DNA from 3 places in the Sphingomonas sp. Leaf28 genome. Region 2 is predicted to be linked to each of the others. Evidence: predicted binding sites of a transcription regulator. Region 2 holds the regulator's gene; each other region holds the start of a gene.

Region 1 (5,026 bases), on a different contig from region 2:
GCCGACAGAACGCTCGCGGCCCGCCGAATAAGCGGCGCGCTCCATGCCGGGCTCGTGACGGTCGATATAGTCCTGCAGGACGTTGTCGAGGAAGCGCATGACGTCCTCGATCAGGCCCTTCTCGTCCTTCCACTGATCCCAGGTTTCGAGGTTCAGCGAGGACAGGCAGCAGACCGCGGTCCGCTCGTTGCCGAGGTGATCCTTGCCGGTCGGCAGCGTGATCTCCGAGCACAGGTTCGAGGTCGAGACCTTGAGGCCAAGCTCGCGGTGATGCTTCGGCATCGCCTTGTTCACGTGGTCGGCGAAGACGATGTACGGCTCGCCGGTCTGGAGGCGGGTCTCGACGAGTTTCTGGAACAGCGAGCGCGCGTCGACGGTGGCGCGGATCGCCTGGTCCTTCGGGCTGCGCAGATGCCATTCCTCGCCATTGCGCACGGCTTCCATGAAGTCGTCGGTGATCAGCACGCCGTGGTGCAGGTTGAGCGCCTTGCGGTTGAAATCGCCCGAGGGTTTGCGGATTTCGAGGAATTCCTCGATCTCGGGGTGCGAGACGTCGAGATACACGGCGGCCGACCCGCGGCGCAGCGAGCCCTGGCTGATCGCGAGCGTCAGCGAATCCATGACGCGGACGAACGGGATGATGCCGCTGGTCTTGCCGTTCAGGCCGACCGGCTCGCCGATGCCGCGGACGTTGCCCCAATAGGTGCCGATGCCGCCGCCGCGCGAGGCGAGCCAGACATTCTCGTTCCAGGTGTCGACGATGCCGCCGAGGCTGTCGGGGACCGAGTTGAGATAGCAGGAGATCGGCAGGCCGCGGCCGGTGCCGCCGTTCGACAGAACGGGGGTGGCGGGCATGAACCAGAGCTTCGAGATCGCGTCGTAGAGGCGCTGCGCGTGGCCGGCGTCATCCGCGTACGCCGACGCGACGCGGACGAACAGGTCCTGGTAGCTCTCGCCCGGGAGCAGATAGCGGTCCTTGAGCGTGTCCTTGCCGAACTCGGTCAGCAGCGCGTCGCGGCTGTGATCGACCTCGACCGGGTAGATCTGCGCGCGCACGGAGTGGCTGTCCTGCGCCTGGCGCGGCGCCTTGGGGGCCCCCGTTTCGCTGGCTGCTGCAGGCGTTTCGGTGGTCTGTTCGATCGTATCTGTGGTCATGTCGCTATCCCGGCTGCTGTTTCTGAAATCCATCGAAACCGCTCCTAGTGTTCTGTATTCGTTCGAATCGGTCGCCTGTCGCCATGCTACCATCGGACGGGCCCAAACGGGAGAACAAAAAGTGACCATCGCGGCGGTGGAAGGCGCGCTTACGGTCAAATCGCATAGGGCTATGCAAGGGTTGTTCTACCAGCGATTGGGTTCGCCCCCGAACGCAACCCCAAGAGATTGTGCCAAACCGCGAAGAGACGCAAGGGGGTGAGGGGGTGGTTCGAGGCTCGGTTCGTCGCGTTCGGCTGAGCACTGGCCGACCGGCATATTCGCGACGCGTGGAGTTCTGCGGGGTTCGCGATGTGCAAGGGGACGAAGCGGGAACGAAGAATTATTTCGGGCTGGGAAGTGGCAAATGTTTCTTCGCGAACGGCAACGTTGCGACGGCCACCAGATCTAGGGGTCGGCTGTCTCGTTTCGGTGCGATCCTCGCCGCCCTGGCCTGCGGCTCAGCCCTCGATGATCGTGCGGATCTGCGTGGCGAGCGCTTCCATCGCGAAGGGCTTGGTGATCATCGACATGCCCGGCTCGAGAAAGCCCGACGCCAGCGCCGCATTTTCCGCATAGCCGGTCATGAACAGCACGCGCAGCCCGGGACGCATCATCCGGCCGGCATCGGCGACCTGGCGGCCGTTGAGCCCGGGCAGGCCGATGTCGGTGACGAGCAGATCGATCCTCTCCATCGTCCGCAAGCAGTCGAGCCCGGCCGGGCCGTCATGCGCCTCGACCGCCTGATAGCCGAGTTCGCCGAGCACCTCGACGATCAGCGCGCGGACGACCGCGTCGTCCTCAACCACCAGCACGATCTCGCCCGCGTTGGTGGCATGGTCCTGAGTCAGCCCGGGGAGTGCCTCGCCCTGCTCCGCCTCGCCATAATGACGGGGGAGATAGAGCTTGATCGTCGTGCCGTGGCCGACCTCGCTGTAGATCCTGGCATAGCCCTCCGACTGGCGCGCGAAGCCATAGATCATCGAGAGGCCTAGACCCGTCCCCTGGCCGATCGGCTTGGTCGTGAAGAACGGCTCGAACGCCTTGGCGATCGTGTCTGCGGACATCCCGGTGCCGGTGTCGGAGACGCAGATGCAGACATAATGCCCCGGCCGGACGTCGCGCTGGCTGGCGGCGAAATGGTCGTCGAGCAGCGCGTTGCGGGTCTCGATCGTCAGCACGCCGCCATCGGGCATCGCATCGCGCGCGTTGATGACCAGGTTGAGCAGCGAGTTTTCGAGCTGGTTGGGGTCGCATAGCGTCGTCCATAGCCCCTCCGCGAGCACCGTCTCGAACGCGATCTGCTCGCCGGTGGTGCGGCGGAGCAGGTCTTCGAGCGAGGCAATCAGCGCGTTGGCCTGGACCGGGCGCGGATCGAGCGGCTGGCGGCGCGAGAAGGCGAGCAGGCGGTGGGTCAGCGACGCCGCACGGTTGGCGGCGGTGGTCGCGCCGGTGATGAAGCGATCGAGTTCGTCGATCCGCCCCTGCGCGACGCGGCGCTGGACGATCTCGAGGCTGCCGGTGATGCCTTGCAGCAGATTGTTGAAATCATGCGCGATGCCGCCGGTGAGCTGGCCGACCGCCTCCATCTTCTGCGCCTGGCGCAGCGCCTCCTGCGCCTCGATCAGTTCTTGCGTACGGTCGCGGACTCGCTGTTCGAGATCGGCATTGAGCGACTGCAGATCCCGTTCGAGCCGCTTGCGGTCGGTAACGTCCGCGCCCTCGACGAAGACGCCGACGACCGCACCGATCGCATCGCGGATCGGCTGGTAGACGAAATCGACATAGCGATCGTTGATCGGCCCGCCGGGTTCGGCCTGGACGGCATAGAGCATGCCCGTCGCGGTAAACGCGACGCCGCTGGTGAACACTCCGTCGAGCAGATCGAGGAAACCCTGTTCGACCGCGTCGGGCAGTGTCTCGGCGACAGTGCGGCCCAGCACGTCGCGGTGGCCGATCAGCTTGTCATAGCCGGGGTTGGTCAGTTCGAAGCGGTGCTCGGCGCCGCGCAGCATCGCCATGAAGGTCGGCGCCTGCGCAAACATCTGGCCCATCCGCTCGCGTTCGTCGCGCAGCGCGCGTTCGGTCTGGACCCGCTCGGTGCTTTCATAGGTCGAGCAGAACATGCCCGCGATCGCGCCGCTGTCGTCGCGGAGGGGCGAGTAGGAGAAGGTGAACCAGGCCTGCTCGTCATAGCCCTTGCGGTTGGTGACGAGCGGCAGATTCTCGAAGAACGACGCGTCTCCGCCAAGCGCCTTGTCGACCAGCGGGCTGATATCGCTCCAGACGTCCGCCCAGACATCCGCAAACGGCCGGCCAAGCGCGGCGGGATGCTTGTCGTGCATGATCCGTGCGTAATGGTCGTTGTAGAGGAAGCCGAGCTCGTCCCCCCAGGCAAGGCACATCGCGAACTCGGACGCGAGCATCAGCGAGACGATCGAGCGCAGCGACTGCGACCAGCCCGCGATCGGGCCGAGCGGCGAGGACGACCAGTCATGCGCGCGGATCATTGCGGCCATCTCGCCGCCGCCGGTCAGGAAATCGGCCTGGGCCGTCTGTGAAGTCATCTCAAGATCCTGCCGGGTCGCACACCGGGTCGAATTTTACGTCGACGGCCGTTCGATAAGGGCCTGCGCCTGGTGATTCCACCATTTTGCGCGCGGTTCGACAGGTCAACGGCACAGTTCGTCGGCCAGCTGGGTCAAGCTGCCGACGGAAACGTCCCAGTCCTGCGCGGCATCGGCGTCGGGCGCGGCGCGACCGCCATATTCGTGCGGGCGGTCGACATAGGCGGTCTGCAAGCCCGCCGCGCGCGCCGCGGCGAGATCGCTATGATGCGCGGCGACGAGGCAGAGCTCGGACGGATCGATCGCCAGCAGGCGCGCGGTGGCGAGGTAGGATTCGGGCAGCGGCTTGTAGACTCGGCTGACCTCGGCACCCAGGATCGCGTCCCAGGGGAGACCCGCGCGACGCGCCATGTCGAGCATCAGCGCGATGTTCCCGTTGCTCAGCGTCACGATCGGGAACCGGGTTTTCAGGCGGGCGAGGCCTTCGACCGAATCGGGCCAGGGGTCGAGCCGGTGCCAGGCGTGGGTCAGGTCGTCGAGCGTGGCGTCATCGATCGCCGCTGGATCGATGCGGTGATGGCGGAGCAGGTCTTCGAGCGCTTCGCGGTGGAGCGTGTCGAGGATGACGAACGGCCTGCGACCGCTGCGCACTTCTTCGAGTGCGGGCTGATAGCGTTTGCGCCAGCCATCGGCGAAGGCGTGCGGGTCGATATCGCTGCGGTCCAGCCGCGCGAGGACGGGCGCCGCGTCGCGCGCGATCCCCGATCGCCAATCGACGACGGTGCCGAATACGTCGAAGGCCAGGGCTTTGATCGGGGCGCGATTTACCATGAAGGAGAGACGGCGACAGGGGGCGGTTGGTTCCCCCTTGGCTCGCCATTTTCCCCGTCTCCCCAAGCCCGGACGAACGTCCGTTGCCGATCATCCCGCCCGGCGGATCCGCGATGCCTGGCCGTGGTTCAACCGGTCGAGGTTGAACGCCTCATGGAACTCGATCCCCGCCTTGCCGTCGCGCGCCCAGCGGACGCGGGCGGGGGTGAGCTGGTCTTCGAGCAGCTCGATCTGCATCTCGACGCCATAGGGATCGCCGTCGATCCGGAGCCCGTCGACCATCGCCCCCGAGGTCGAGATGTCGCGGATGCGGACATCGCCGCGCACGCCGCCGATCATGATGCGCGCGGAGCGCAGCATCTTGGTCCGCGGCGCGCGGCTGACCTTGAAGCCGCTCGCGGTCGCCGTCCCGTTCTCGACGCCCAACTGGCGCA
Region 2 (5,026 bases):
TCGTCGCCGCGCTCGACGACGTGCAGATGGCGGAGATCGAGGCGTCCGCGCTCGAATGCGGCATGGACGTGCTGGTCGAAGTCCACGACGCGCACGAAATGGAGCGCGCGCTCAAACTCAAGTCGCGGCTGATCGGCGTCAACAACCGCGACCTGCGCGACTTCACCGTCGACTTCAACCGCACCTACGAGCTGGTGAGCCGTGCCCCGAAGGACTGCACCTTCGTCGCCGAAAGCGGCCTCACCACGCGCGCCGAGCTCGACGCGATGGCCGAGCACGACATACGCTGCTTCCTGATCGGCGAAGCGCTGATGCGCCAGGACGATGTCGAGGCCGCGACGCGAGCGCTTGTAGGGTGACCGGTCTCACGCACATCGACGAAGCGGGCGCGGCACGGATGGTCGATGTCGGCGGCAAGGCGGTCACCGCGCGCGAGGCCGTCGCCTCGGGTCGGATCACCATGTCCGCCGAAGCCGCCGCCGCGATCGGCGCGGGCACGGCCAAGAAGGGCGACGTCCTCGCGGTCGCGCGCGTCGCCGGGATCATGGCGGCCAAGCGCACCAGCGACCTCATCCCACTCTGCCACCCGCTCCCGCTGACCAAGGTCGAGATCGACCTCGTCGTCGACGCGACCGGCGTCACCGCGACCGCAACCGCCTCGACCGAAGGCAAGACCGGCGTCGAGATGGAAGCGCTCACCGCCGCGACGGTCACGCTGCTGACGATCTACGACATGGCCAAAGCGATCGACAAGACGATGGTCCTCTCCGACATCCGCGTCCGCGCCAAATCAGGCGGGAAATCCGGCAACTGGACCGCCTGAAACCCTCTCCCCAACGGGGAGAGGGAAAGACGCCAAAGGCGTCGAGGGTGAGGGCAAGCCAAGCAAGACGGCCGCCCCTCAAGCCCGATCAGTCATCCATAGCCCATTCGTGATCCTCGACGATCGTCGACTCCACCGGCCGCCCCGCCGCATCGAGCGAAGGGTCATACCGAAACCGCTGCTCGATCAACCGACACGTCAGCGCATCCAGTTCCCGGCTCCCGCTGGATCCAGTCACTCGACACCGCGTAACCCGTCCATCCGTCCCGACCACATACCGCACCGACACCCGGCCACGGATCCCCGTCTCCGCCGCCTCGCGCGGATAGTCGGAGTCCTTCAGCCGCCCCTTGCGCCACCGCGGCGGCGTCTCCTCGCCACCCCCACCGTCGCCATCGCCAGACCCACCGCTCCCGGTGCCATTGCCGATCCCGCCGCTCCCGGTCCCCGGCCCGCGCACGTCCGAGGCGCCCGCCGTCGCCTGCGCGCCCAGCCCGGCCTTTTCCGCCACCACCAGCGGCGGCGGCACCACGATCGGCACCACCGGCGGCGGCGCCACGAGCTCGGTCGCCTTCGACTTGAGATTGGGCGGCGATGCAGCCCCCTCGGGCTTCCGGCTGAGCGACGGCCGCGGCTTGACCTTTTCGACCGGCGGCGGCGGCGGCGGCGGCGCCACCCCGAACACCTTCAACGCCTCCCCGACCGCCGCCGGCATCGGCACGACCAGCCCGTTGAGAAGCGCATAGCCAAGCATCCCCGGCAACACGACCGCCCCGATCGCCGCGCCGATCCTGTCTCTCGTCCGTGGCTGCGTCGCGGTCATCCTATTGATCTGGTGCGTCATTGCGCGCCAGAAAAGCCCCTCACCGCATGAACGCACGCTGGCCAGCGCCCCCACTACCTCCACCCCGGCGAAGGCCGGGGCCCAGTTGGGAAAGCCCAAGTGATAACCAGCGCCACCCGCCCCACCCTGTTTCCCCGCGAAGGCGGGGACCCAGCCTGGGCTCCCGCCTTCGCGGGAGAACAAGGAAGCAGTCGCTGAAGTTCGGTATCGACCGATGCAGCCGAAACGCGCGACCGCCGCTCCACCCCAACAACACCTGTCCTACACAACGATCGAATGGCACAGCACGGAACATACCGACCCACCCCCGCGCTTCCCCTTACGACACCCCGCCAAACGACGACCCGCCAAACACCTCCCAGCGTCTCTACTTCCTATACTTCACTTTTCCGAACCGCCCGAAAACAGAGACTTACGCATGACCCTAATCCCCGTCGCCGAAGCCCAGACCCGCCTCTTCGCCATGGCCCCCCGCGTCGGCCATGAGACCGTTCCCCTGCGCGACGCCGCCGGCCGCTGGGCCGCCGAGGATATCCTCGCCCGCCGGACCCAACCCGCCGCCGATCTCTCGGCGATGGACGGCTACGCGATCCGTTTCGCCGACCTCCCCGGCCCCTGGACCGTCATCGGCGAGAGCGCCGCCGGCCGCCCCTTCACCGGCGCCGTCGCCACAGGCCAAGCCACCCGCATCTTCACCGGCGCCGCGATGCCCGAGGGCGCTGACACCGTCATGGTCCAGGAAGAGGCCGAGCGCGACGGCGCCACGCTGATCCTCGCCGGCGAAGGCCCGCCGATGCTGGGGCGCAACACCCGCCGCAAGGGCCTAGACTTCTCGACCGGCACGCGTCTGATCGCGGCAGGCCAGCGCCTCAGCCCCGCGCGCATCGCCGTCGCCGCGACCGGCGGCCATGGCAGCGTCACGGTCAACCGCCGAGTCCGCGTCGCGGTCGCCGCCACCGGTGACGAACTCGTCCCGCCGGGCTCGACCACCGATGGCGTCGCGCTCCCCGAATCGAACGGCATCATGCTCGCCGCGATGCTCGCCGACATGCCCGTCGACGTCATCGATCTCGGCATCCTGCCCGACAATCTCGACGTCCTGCGCGACGCCTTCGCGAGCGTTCAGGCCGACCTCCTCGTCACCACCGGCGGCGCGTCGGTCGGCGATCACGACCTCGTCCGCCCGGCGATCGAGGCAGCGGGCGGAACGATCGATTTCTGGCGGATCGCGCTGCGCCCCGGCAAGCCGATGATGGCCGGCAGGATCGGCGACATGATGGTCCTCGGGCTTCCCGGCAATCCGGTCTCCGCGTTCGTCACCGCAATCCTGTTCGTGAAACCCGTCGTCGCGCACATGGCCGGCGCAAGCGATCCGCTACCGCAAGCGACGCATGCGCTGCTCGGCGAAGACCTGCCGGCCAACAACGCGCGGACCGATTATCTCCGTGCCGAACTGCGCGACGGCAAGGCCTATGCGTCGACGATCCAGGACAGCTCGATGCTGCTGACGCTCGCCCGCTCGACCTGCCTGATCGTGCGCCCCGGCAGCGCACCGGTGGCAAAAGCGGGCGAATCGGCGGAAATCCTCGTCATTGCGTGATGCGGGCGCTTGACGGGGTCAACTATGTTCCATAGAAGTTCCTCGTCTGTTCCGGACGGAGAACCGCCATGCTCACGCGCAAGCAGCACGAACTCGTCTGCTTCATCAATGATCGCCTCAACGATACCGGTGTGTCGCCGTCGTTCGAGGAAATGAAGGACGCGCTCGACCTGAAATCCAAGTCGGGCGTCCACCGTCTGATCAGCGCGCTCGAGGAGCGCAACTTCATCCGCCGCCTGCCGAACCGCGCGCGCGCACTCGAAGTGCTGCGGATGCCGGAGCGTCCGGAAAAGCCTGAAAAGAAGGTCGCCGCTAAGTCGTCGAACGTGAAGGCGGCGCCCGCTGCCGCCACGCCGCAGCCCGCCAACGACGTCATCGAGATCCCGCTCCACGGTCGCATCGCCGCGGGCGTTCCGATCGAGGCATTCGAAGGTAGCACGATGCTCGCCGTCCCCGCCGCGTTGCTGGGCACCGGCGAACATTACGCGCTCGAGGTGTCGGGTGATTCGATGGTCGAAGCCGGCATCCTCGACGGCGACTACGCGCTCATCCGCCGCACCGATATCGCCCGCGATGGCGAGATCGTCGTCGCGTTGATCGAGGACAGCGAAGCCACGCTCAAGTTCTTCCGCCGCGAAGGCGCAATGGTCCGTCTCGATCCGGCCAACCGCGCCTACGACCCTCAGCGCTATGCGCCGGCGCAAGTCCGCGTTCAGGGCAAGCTGTCGGGCATCCTGCGCCGCTACGACTGAAACCGGTACGCCGCCGGGTTAAAACGCCGGGCCTGCCCAGGTCCGGCGTCGAGCCTCGGCGGATCGCGCCAGGGATGACGGTCGCCCGGCGACAGGATGGTCTCGACCCGACCAGACCCCAACGTCACCGCCACCCCGCCGGTCCGCCGCAGCATATTTCGGTCGAGCCGCAACCATCGCGGCGTACAGCGACTCGGCAAGCTCCGCTCGCTGACGACGATATCGGCGGTCCGGCACGCGGCGAGCAACTGGTCGATCGGCACCATATACGCGCTCCGCGTCGCAAGAACCCGCCACGTCCGCCCGCCCCCCGCGATATCGGTCACGCATAGATCCCGACTGCACCGCGCATCGGGCTGGTCGGCCAGGAACAACGGTTCGCCGTCGACCCCGCCATTTTCGGCGAGCGTGGCGCGCGTATAATCCCCCGCCCGGTCCCGCAACATCGCCAGTCCCGCCGCCGTCCGCACCGCGACATGCCGCCCGTCTCCCGTCACCAGAATGTCCGGCGGCGGTGTCGTCAGCGCCCAGATCGCCCCCACCGCCAACGGCAGAGCGCCGAGCCGCCGCCACCGCGTCCGCCACAACGCAATCCAGATCCCGCCAACGACCATCAACGCAAACGCCGCACTCGGCATCGCCGGCAAGGCCCGCACCGACCCCGGCGCATCGGCCACGCGGTGCGCAAGCCACAACAGCGCGTCGAGCGACGTCTGCACCAGCCACCAGACCGGTGCGCCCATCCCCCCGACATCGAGCAGCAGCGCCAGCGCCTCGAGCGGCATCACGACGAACGTCGTCAACGGGATCGCGATGATATTGGCGAACGCACCGTACAAACCCGATTTATGGAAATGAAACACCGCGATCGGCATCAGCGCGACTTCCACCAACAGCCCGGTCAGCAGCAACGAGGCCACGCCGCGTCCCAGCTTTCGAACGCGCCCCTCGTCATGCGCCCCGAAAAAGGTCCGGATCGCCGGATGTTCGTGAAACGCCATGATCGC
Region 3 (5,026 bases), on a different contig from region 2:
ACCATCATCCCGACCATGAAAGCCTGTGGCGCAAGGATCTGGTCAAGCCGATCGACTATCCCAAGGCCGACGGCGTCCTCACCTTCGATCGCCTCTCGTCGGTGTTCATCTCGAACACCAACCATGAGGAGGACCAGCCGGTCCACCTGACGCTCAAGGATCCGGCGGTACCGATCACCTACAACCTGCCGATGTACGACGAGCCCGCGCAACGCTATTGCCCGGCCGGCGTTTACGAGGTCGTCGGCGTCGAAGAAGGCGATCCGAAGTTCGTCATCAACGCGCAGAACTGCGTCCACTGCAAGACCTGCGACATCAAGGACCCCACCCAGAATATCAACTGGGTCGTACCCGAGGGCGGCGGAGGCCCCAATTATCCCAACATGTAAGCCCCTGCGTCTGCCTCTCCTCCTCCTGCTCGGTCTCGCCGTGGCGGCACCCGCCGCGGCCGAGACGGGGGATCTCTCCGCCTATCTGAAGGCCCGCGCCGCCGATGCCGCGGGCCGGCCCGATCTTGCCGCCGCCAGCTATGCGAAGGTGCTGGCGGCGGCGCCCGACGATCCGGTCGTCGCGATCCGCGCGTACCGCGAGGCGCTCGAGGCGGGCGACATGCCGCTCGCCGCGCGCGCCGCCGCCGTCCTGAACCGGGCAGGCGTCGCCCCTGCGGATGCCGCGCTCCTCCCGTTGGCCGACGCCGCGCGCGCGGGGGATGCCAAGGCTGCCAACGCCGCGATCGCGACGCTTTCCACCGGGCCGCTTGTGGTTCTCGCACCGTCGCTCTACGCCTGGGTCGCGCATGCCGAGGGTCGCGATCCCGAACCGTCGCTCGCCACCGCCGCCAAGGACCCCGTCGCCAACCGCTTCGCCACCGAGGCGCGTACGCTGATCGCCGCCGCACCGCGCCGCCAGCCGCTTGCGATCGGCGTCTCGCGGCTGCTCGCCCGGCTCGCCAGCGATCTTGCGGCGGGCGAGCCCTCGCCGCTGTCGATCGCGCTGACGCAGGCGGCATTGCGCGCGGACTCCCGCTACGACAGTGCGCGGCTCCTGCTCGCCGACGCGCTCGCCCGTAACAGGATCGTCGATCGCGCGCTCACCGTCCTCGACGAGGTCGATCCGAAGGGCGCGTTCGCCGCCGCCGCCGCTGCCGAGCGGGTCGAGATCCTCGCCAATGCCGACCGCGACGGCGAGGCGCTGGCCGCCGCCAAGAACCGGGTCGACCAGGCGGACGCCGAACCCGCCGACTGGCAGCGCTATGCCGACTTGCTTCTGACCACCGGCAACCCCGCCGAAGCCGCGACCTGGTATCGCCGCATCATCACCGCGGACGGGGCGAATGGCGGCAGCTGGGGCTTATGGCTGCAATATGGCGGTGCGCTCGACCAGGCGGGGCGCTGGCCCGAGGCGCGCGACGCGCTCGAAAAGGCGGTCGCGCGGGGTCCTGCACAACCGCTTGCGCTCAATTATCTTGGTTTTGCGCAGGTCGAGCATGGCGATGACATCCCCGCCTCGATCCGGCTGCTGGAACGCGCCAGCCGCCTCGATCCGGCCAATGCGTCGATCACCGACTCGCTGGGTTGGGCTTACCATCTCGCGGGCGACACCGCGCGTGCGCTCCCGCTGCTCGAACGCGCAGGGCAGGGCGATCCCGCCAACGCCGAGATCGGCGATCACCTCGGCGATGCCTATTGGACGGTCGGCCGCCAATATGAGGCTCGCTACGCCTGGCGCGCCGCGCTGCTGACCGCCGAACCGAGCGACACTGCCCGCCTCACCGCCAAGATCGCCAATGGCCTCCCGCCGAAAGCTCGTCGCTGACTCGTTTTCCTACGGGGGGAGCGGGCTCGCACGGCTTCCGTGGGGAGGGCGATGCCGACGGCGGCAATGAGCGTAACGCCGCGCGCACCTGGCCCGCACAGGGCGAAGCGTGCGCAACGCCCCCTCCGTCATCCTGACGAAAGTCAGGACCCAGAGTAACGACCGATACCCTGCCTGGCTCTGGATCCTGACTTTCGTCAGGATGACGGACGCTAGAAGCAGAGCGGAACGTTGCCAGTGCCCCTCCATCCGCTAAGCCAAGCCCAACCCGCCAAACCCCGAGACCCACGATGCCCGCCACCACCGAATCCGCCCCGGCAAAGATCAACCTGGCGCTCCACGTCCGCCGTCGCCGCGAAGACGGCTATCACGATCTCGAAACGCTGTTCGCCTTCGCCACCGACGGCGACATCGTCACCGTCGAACCGGCCGCCGCGAACCGCTTCACCATCACCGGCCCCTTCGCGGATGCGCTGCTCCCCGCCCCAAAACACACCGCCACCCCGGCCTCCGCCGGGGTGGCGGCATGGAGTGGCAACCTCGTCACCGCCGCCGCCGACGCCTTCACCGCCGCATTCGCCCCGAACGCTCGTCACGCGATAACGCTGGAAAAGCACCTGCCCATCGCCTCGGGCATCGGCGGAGGCTCGGCCGACGCCGCCGCCACGCTTCGCGCGCTCGCTCGCCTCCACGGCGTCGCCGCGACCGATCCCCGCCTCCACGCCATCGCCGCAACGCTTGGCGCGGACGTCCCGGCATGCCTCGCCAACCGCACCACGCTCGGCACCGGCAAGGGCGATACGCTGACAAACCTCGAAGGCCTGTCCGGCACGCCGCTCCTCCTCGTAAACCCCGGCGTCGCGGTCTCCACCGCCGCGGTCTTCAAGGCCTGGGACGGCCAGGATCGCGGCCCGATCCCCGAAGGCGACCTTCTCACGCGCGCAACCGCCGGCCGCAACGATCTGGAGCCCCCCGCGCTGGCGTTGGCGCCCATCATCGCCGACGTCCGCACGTTGCTCGACGCGGCGCCCGACGTCCTGCTGTCCAGAATGTCCGGTTCCGGCGCCACCTGCTTTGCCCTCTTCCAGACCGCCGAAGCCAGAGACTCGGCTGCAACCGCGGCGCAAGCCTGCGGCTGGTGGACCCTCGCAACGACGCTCGCCTGAACGGACGCCCCCACCACCACCTGCCGTCATCCTGACGAAAGTCAGGACCCAGAGCCAAAACCGACTACGCTGGCCACTACCAAGCGCGCGCCTGAACGACCCATTCTCGACCAGACTCTGCCTTTTTCGCCCAAACCCGATGTTCCGTACTTGTTCCATGAGAACAAAGAGAATACATGGCGTTTGACGCGTTGAATGGCACGCGCGCTTGCTTTAGCGATGGAGCTTATCAATGGCCGCTAATCTGAAAGTGATCGACACCGGCATGGCAACCGCAACCAACGACCGGCAAAAGGCGCTGGACGCCGCGCTCGCGCAGATCGACCGCGCGTTCGGCAAGGGCTCGGCGATGCGCCTGGGCTCCAAGGAAACGATGCAGGTCGAGGTCATCTCGACCGGCTCGCTCGGGCTCGACATCGCGCTCGGCGTCGGCGGCCTGCCGCGCGGCCGCGTGATCGAGATTTACGGCCCGGAAAGCTCGGGCAAGACTACGCTCGCGCTCCACGTGATCGCCGAAGCGCAGAAGAACGGCGGCACCGCCGCGTTCGTCGATGCCGAGCATGCGCTCGACCCGGTCTATGCCAGGAAGCTCGGCGTCAACATCGACGAGCTGATCGTGTCGCAGCCCGACACCGGCGAGCAGGCGCTCGAGATCGTCGACACGCTGGTACGCTCGAACGCGATCGATGTGCTCGTGGTCGACTCGGTCGCGGCACTCGTGCCGCGCGCGGAAATCGAGGGCGAGATGGGCGACAGCCATGTTGGCCTCCAGGCGCGCCTGATGTCACAGTCGCTGCGCAAGCTCACCGGCTCGATCAGCCGCTCGCGCTGCATGGTGATCTTCATCAACCAGCTGCGCATGAAGATCGGCGTGATGTACGGCAATCCGGAGACGACGACGGGCGGCAACGCGCTGAAGTTCTACGCCTCGGTCCGTCTCGACATCCGCCGCATCGGCGCGGTCAAGGCCGGCGAAGAGGTCACGGGCAACCAGACGCGCGTGAAGGTCGTCAAGAACAAGGTCGCGCCGCCGTTCAAGCAGGTCGAATTCGACATTATGTACGGGCAGGGCGTATCGAAGCTCGGCGAGATCCTCGATCTCGGCGTGAAGGCGGGCCTCGTCGAGAAGTCGGGTGCCTGGTTCAGCTACGACAGCGTCCGTCTCGGCCAGGGTCGCGAGAATTCGAAGACCTTCCTCAAGGACAACCCCGAAACCGCCGACCGCCTCGAAAAGCAGATCCGTGCACGCACCGACAAGGTCGCCGAGGAAATGATGGTAGGCCCCGGCGCCGAAGACGACGCATAACACGAACGCTCCCCCGTCAAGCTAGAGCCGGACTGCTTGACCCTCTCCCCTCGGGGGAGAGGGAGGGGCCCATTGCCCTTGCAATGGGAGGGTGAGGGCACGCGAGGAAACGCGTCGCCCCCAAGCCCACACCACCCCGGCGAACGCCGCGGCCAGTTGGGAAGCCCGCTCATGTCGAGTGCCACGACGACGCAAGCCCGCACCACCCCGGCGAAGGCCGGGGCCCAGTTGGGAAGGCCTCACAAACCGAGCGCTCGGACAACCCAAACCCATACCATCCCGGCGAACGCCGGAGCCAGTTGGGAAGGCCGCTCATGTCGAGTGCCACGACAATCCAAACCCACGCCCCCCGGCGAAGGCCGGGGCCCAATTGGGATGTCTTCTCAACTCAGGTGCTACGACGCGCCCGCGCCAATGGTCTCCCGCGAAGGCGGGAGCCCAGGCTGGATCCCCGCCTTCGCGGGGAAACACGGATACGCAATCTACCGCGTCCACGAAAAATCCCTCGACGCAAAACCCGTGCGAGCGTCTATACTTTCTATACTTCACTCCCCCAACGCCCCCGAACCCCAAGCATGAAGCGCCCCGCTGATGACCACAGGCTTTGACTGGACCGGCAGGATTGGCGATATTTGGGCCGAGGAATGGCGCCGCACCGACCGCAGCTTCGCGAACCTCACGCCGCAACTGAACGCCGCGATCCTCGCCGCCGCGTCTCCGAAAACCGCCAAGGTCATCG

Evidence for each region. The regulator LexA, encoded in region 2, represses DNA repair genes until DNA is damaged. The targets are predictions, from matches to a motif close to GTTCCNCNCTTGTTCT.
Region 1: ASE79_RS04365 (ribonucleoside-diphosphate reductase subunit alpha) is a predicted target of LexA. The motif match lies at 1,267-1,282, and genes of this name have one in related genera.
Region 3: recA (recombinase RecA) is a predicted target of LexA. The motif match lies at 3,123-3,138, and genes of this name have one in related genera.

The regions. Positions count from the first base shown of each region.
Region 1 is NZ_LMKX01000001.1:939,624-944,649, reverse strand. It holds gene ASE79_RS04365 (ribonucleoside-diphosphate reductase subunit alpha) at 1-1,155, opposite strand, end outside; gene ASE79_RS04360 (PAS domain-containing protein) at 1,656-3,761, opposite strand; gene ASE79_RS04355 (haloacid dehalogenase type II) at 3,867-4,592, opposite strand; gene ASE79_RS04350 (EAL domain-containing protein) at 4,683-5,026, opposite strand, start outside.
Region 2 is NZ_LMKX01000009.1:408,509-413,534, reverse strand. It holds gene trpC (indole-3-glycerol phosphate synthase TrpC) at 1-359, shown strand, start outside; gene moaC (cyclic pyranopterin monophosphate synthase MoaC) at 356-823, shown strand; gene ASE79_RS15125 (energy transducer TonB) at 912-1,646, opposite strand; gene ASE79_RS15120 (molybdopterin molybdotransferase MoeA) at 2,086-3,267, shown strand; gene lexA (transcriptional repressor LexA) at 3,336-4,019, shown strand; gene ASE79_RS15110 (ComEC/Rec2 family competence protein) at 4,010-5,026, opposite strand, start outside.
Region 3 is NZ_LMKX01000011.1:126,552-131,577, reverse strand. It holds gene ASE79_RS18230 (electron transfer flavoprotein-ubiquinone oxidoreductase) at 1-389, shown strand, start outside; gene ASE79_RS18225 (tetratricopeptide repeat protein) at 430-1,815, shown strand; gene ASE79_RS18220 (4-(cytidine 5'-diphospho)-2-C-methyl-D-erythritol kinase) at 2,106-2,981, shown strand; gene recA (recombinase RecA) at 3,214-4,287, shown strand; gene ASE79_RS18210 (class I SAM-dependent methyltransferase) at 4,879-5,026, shown strand, end outside.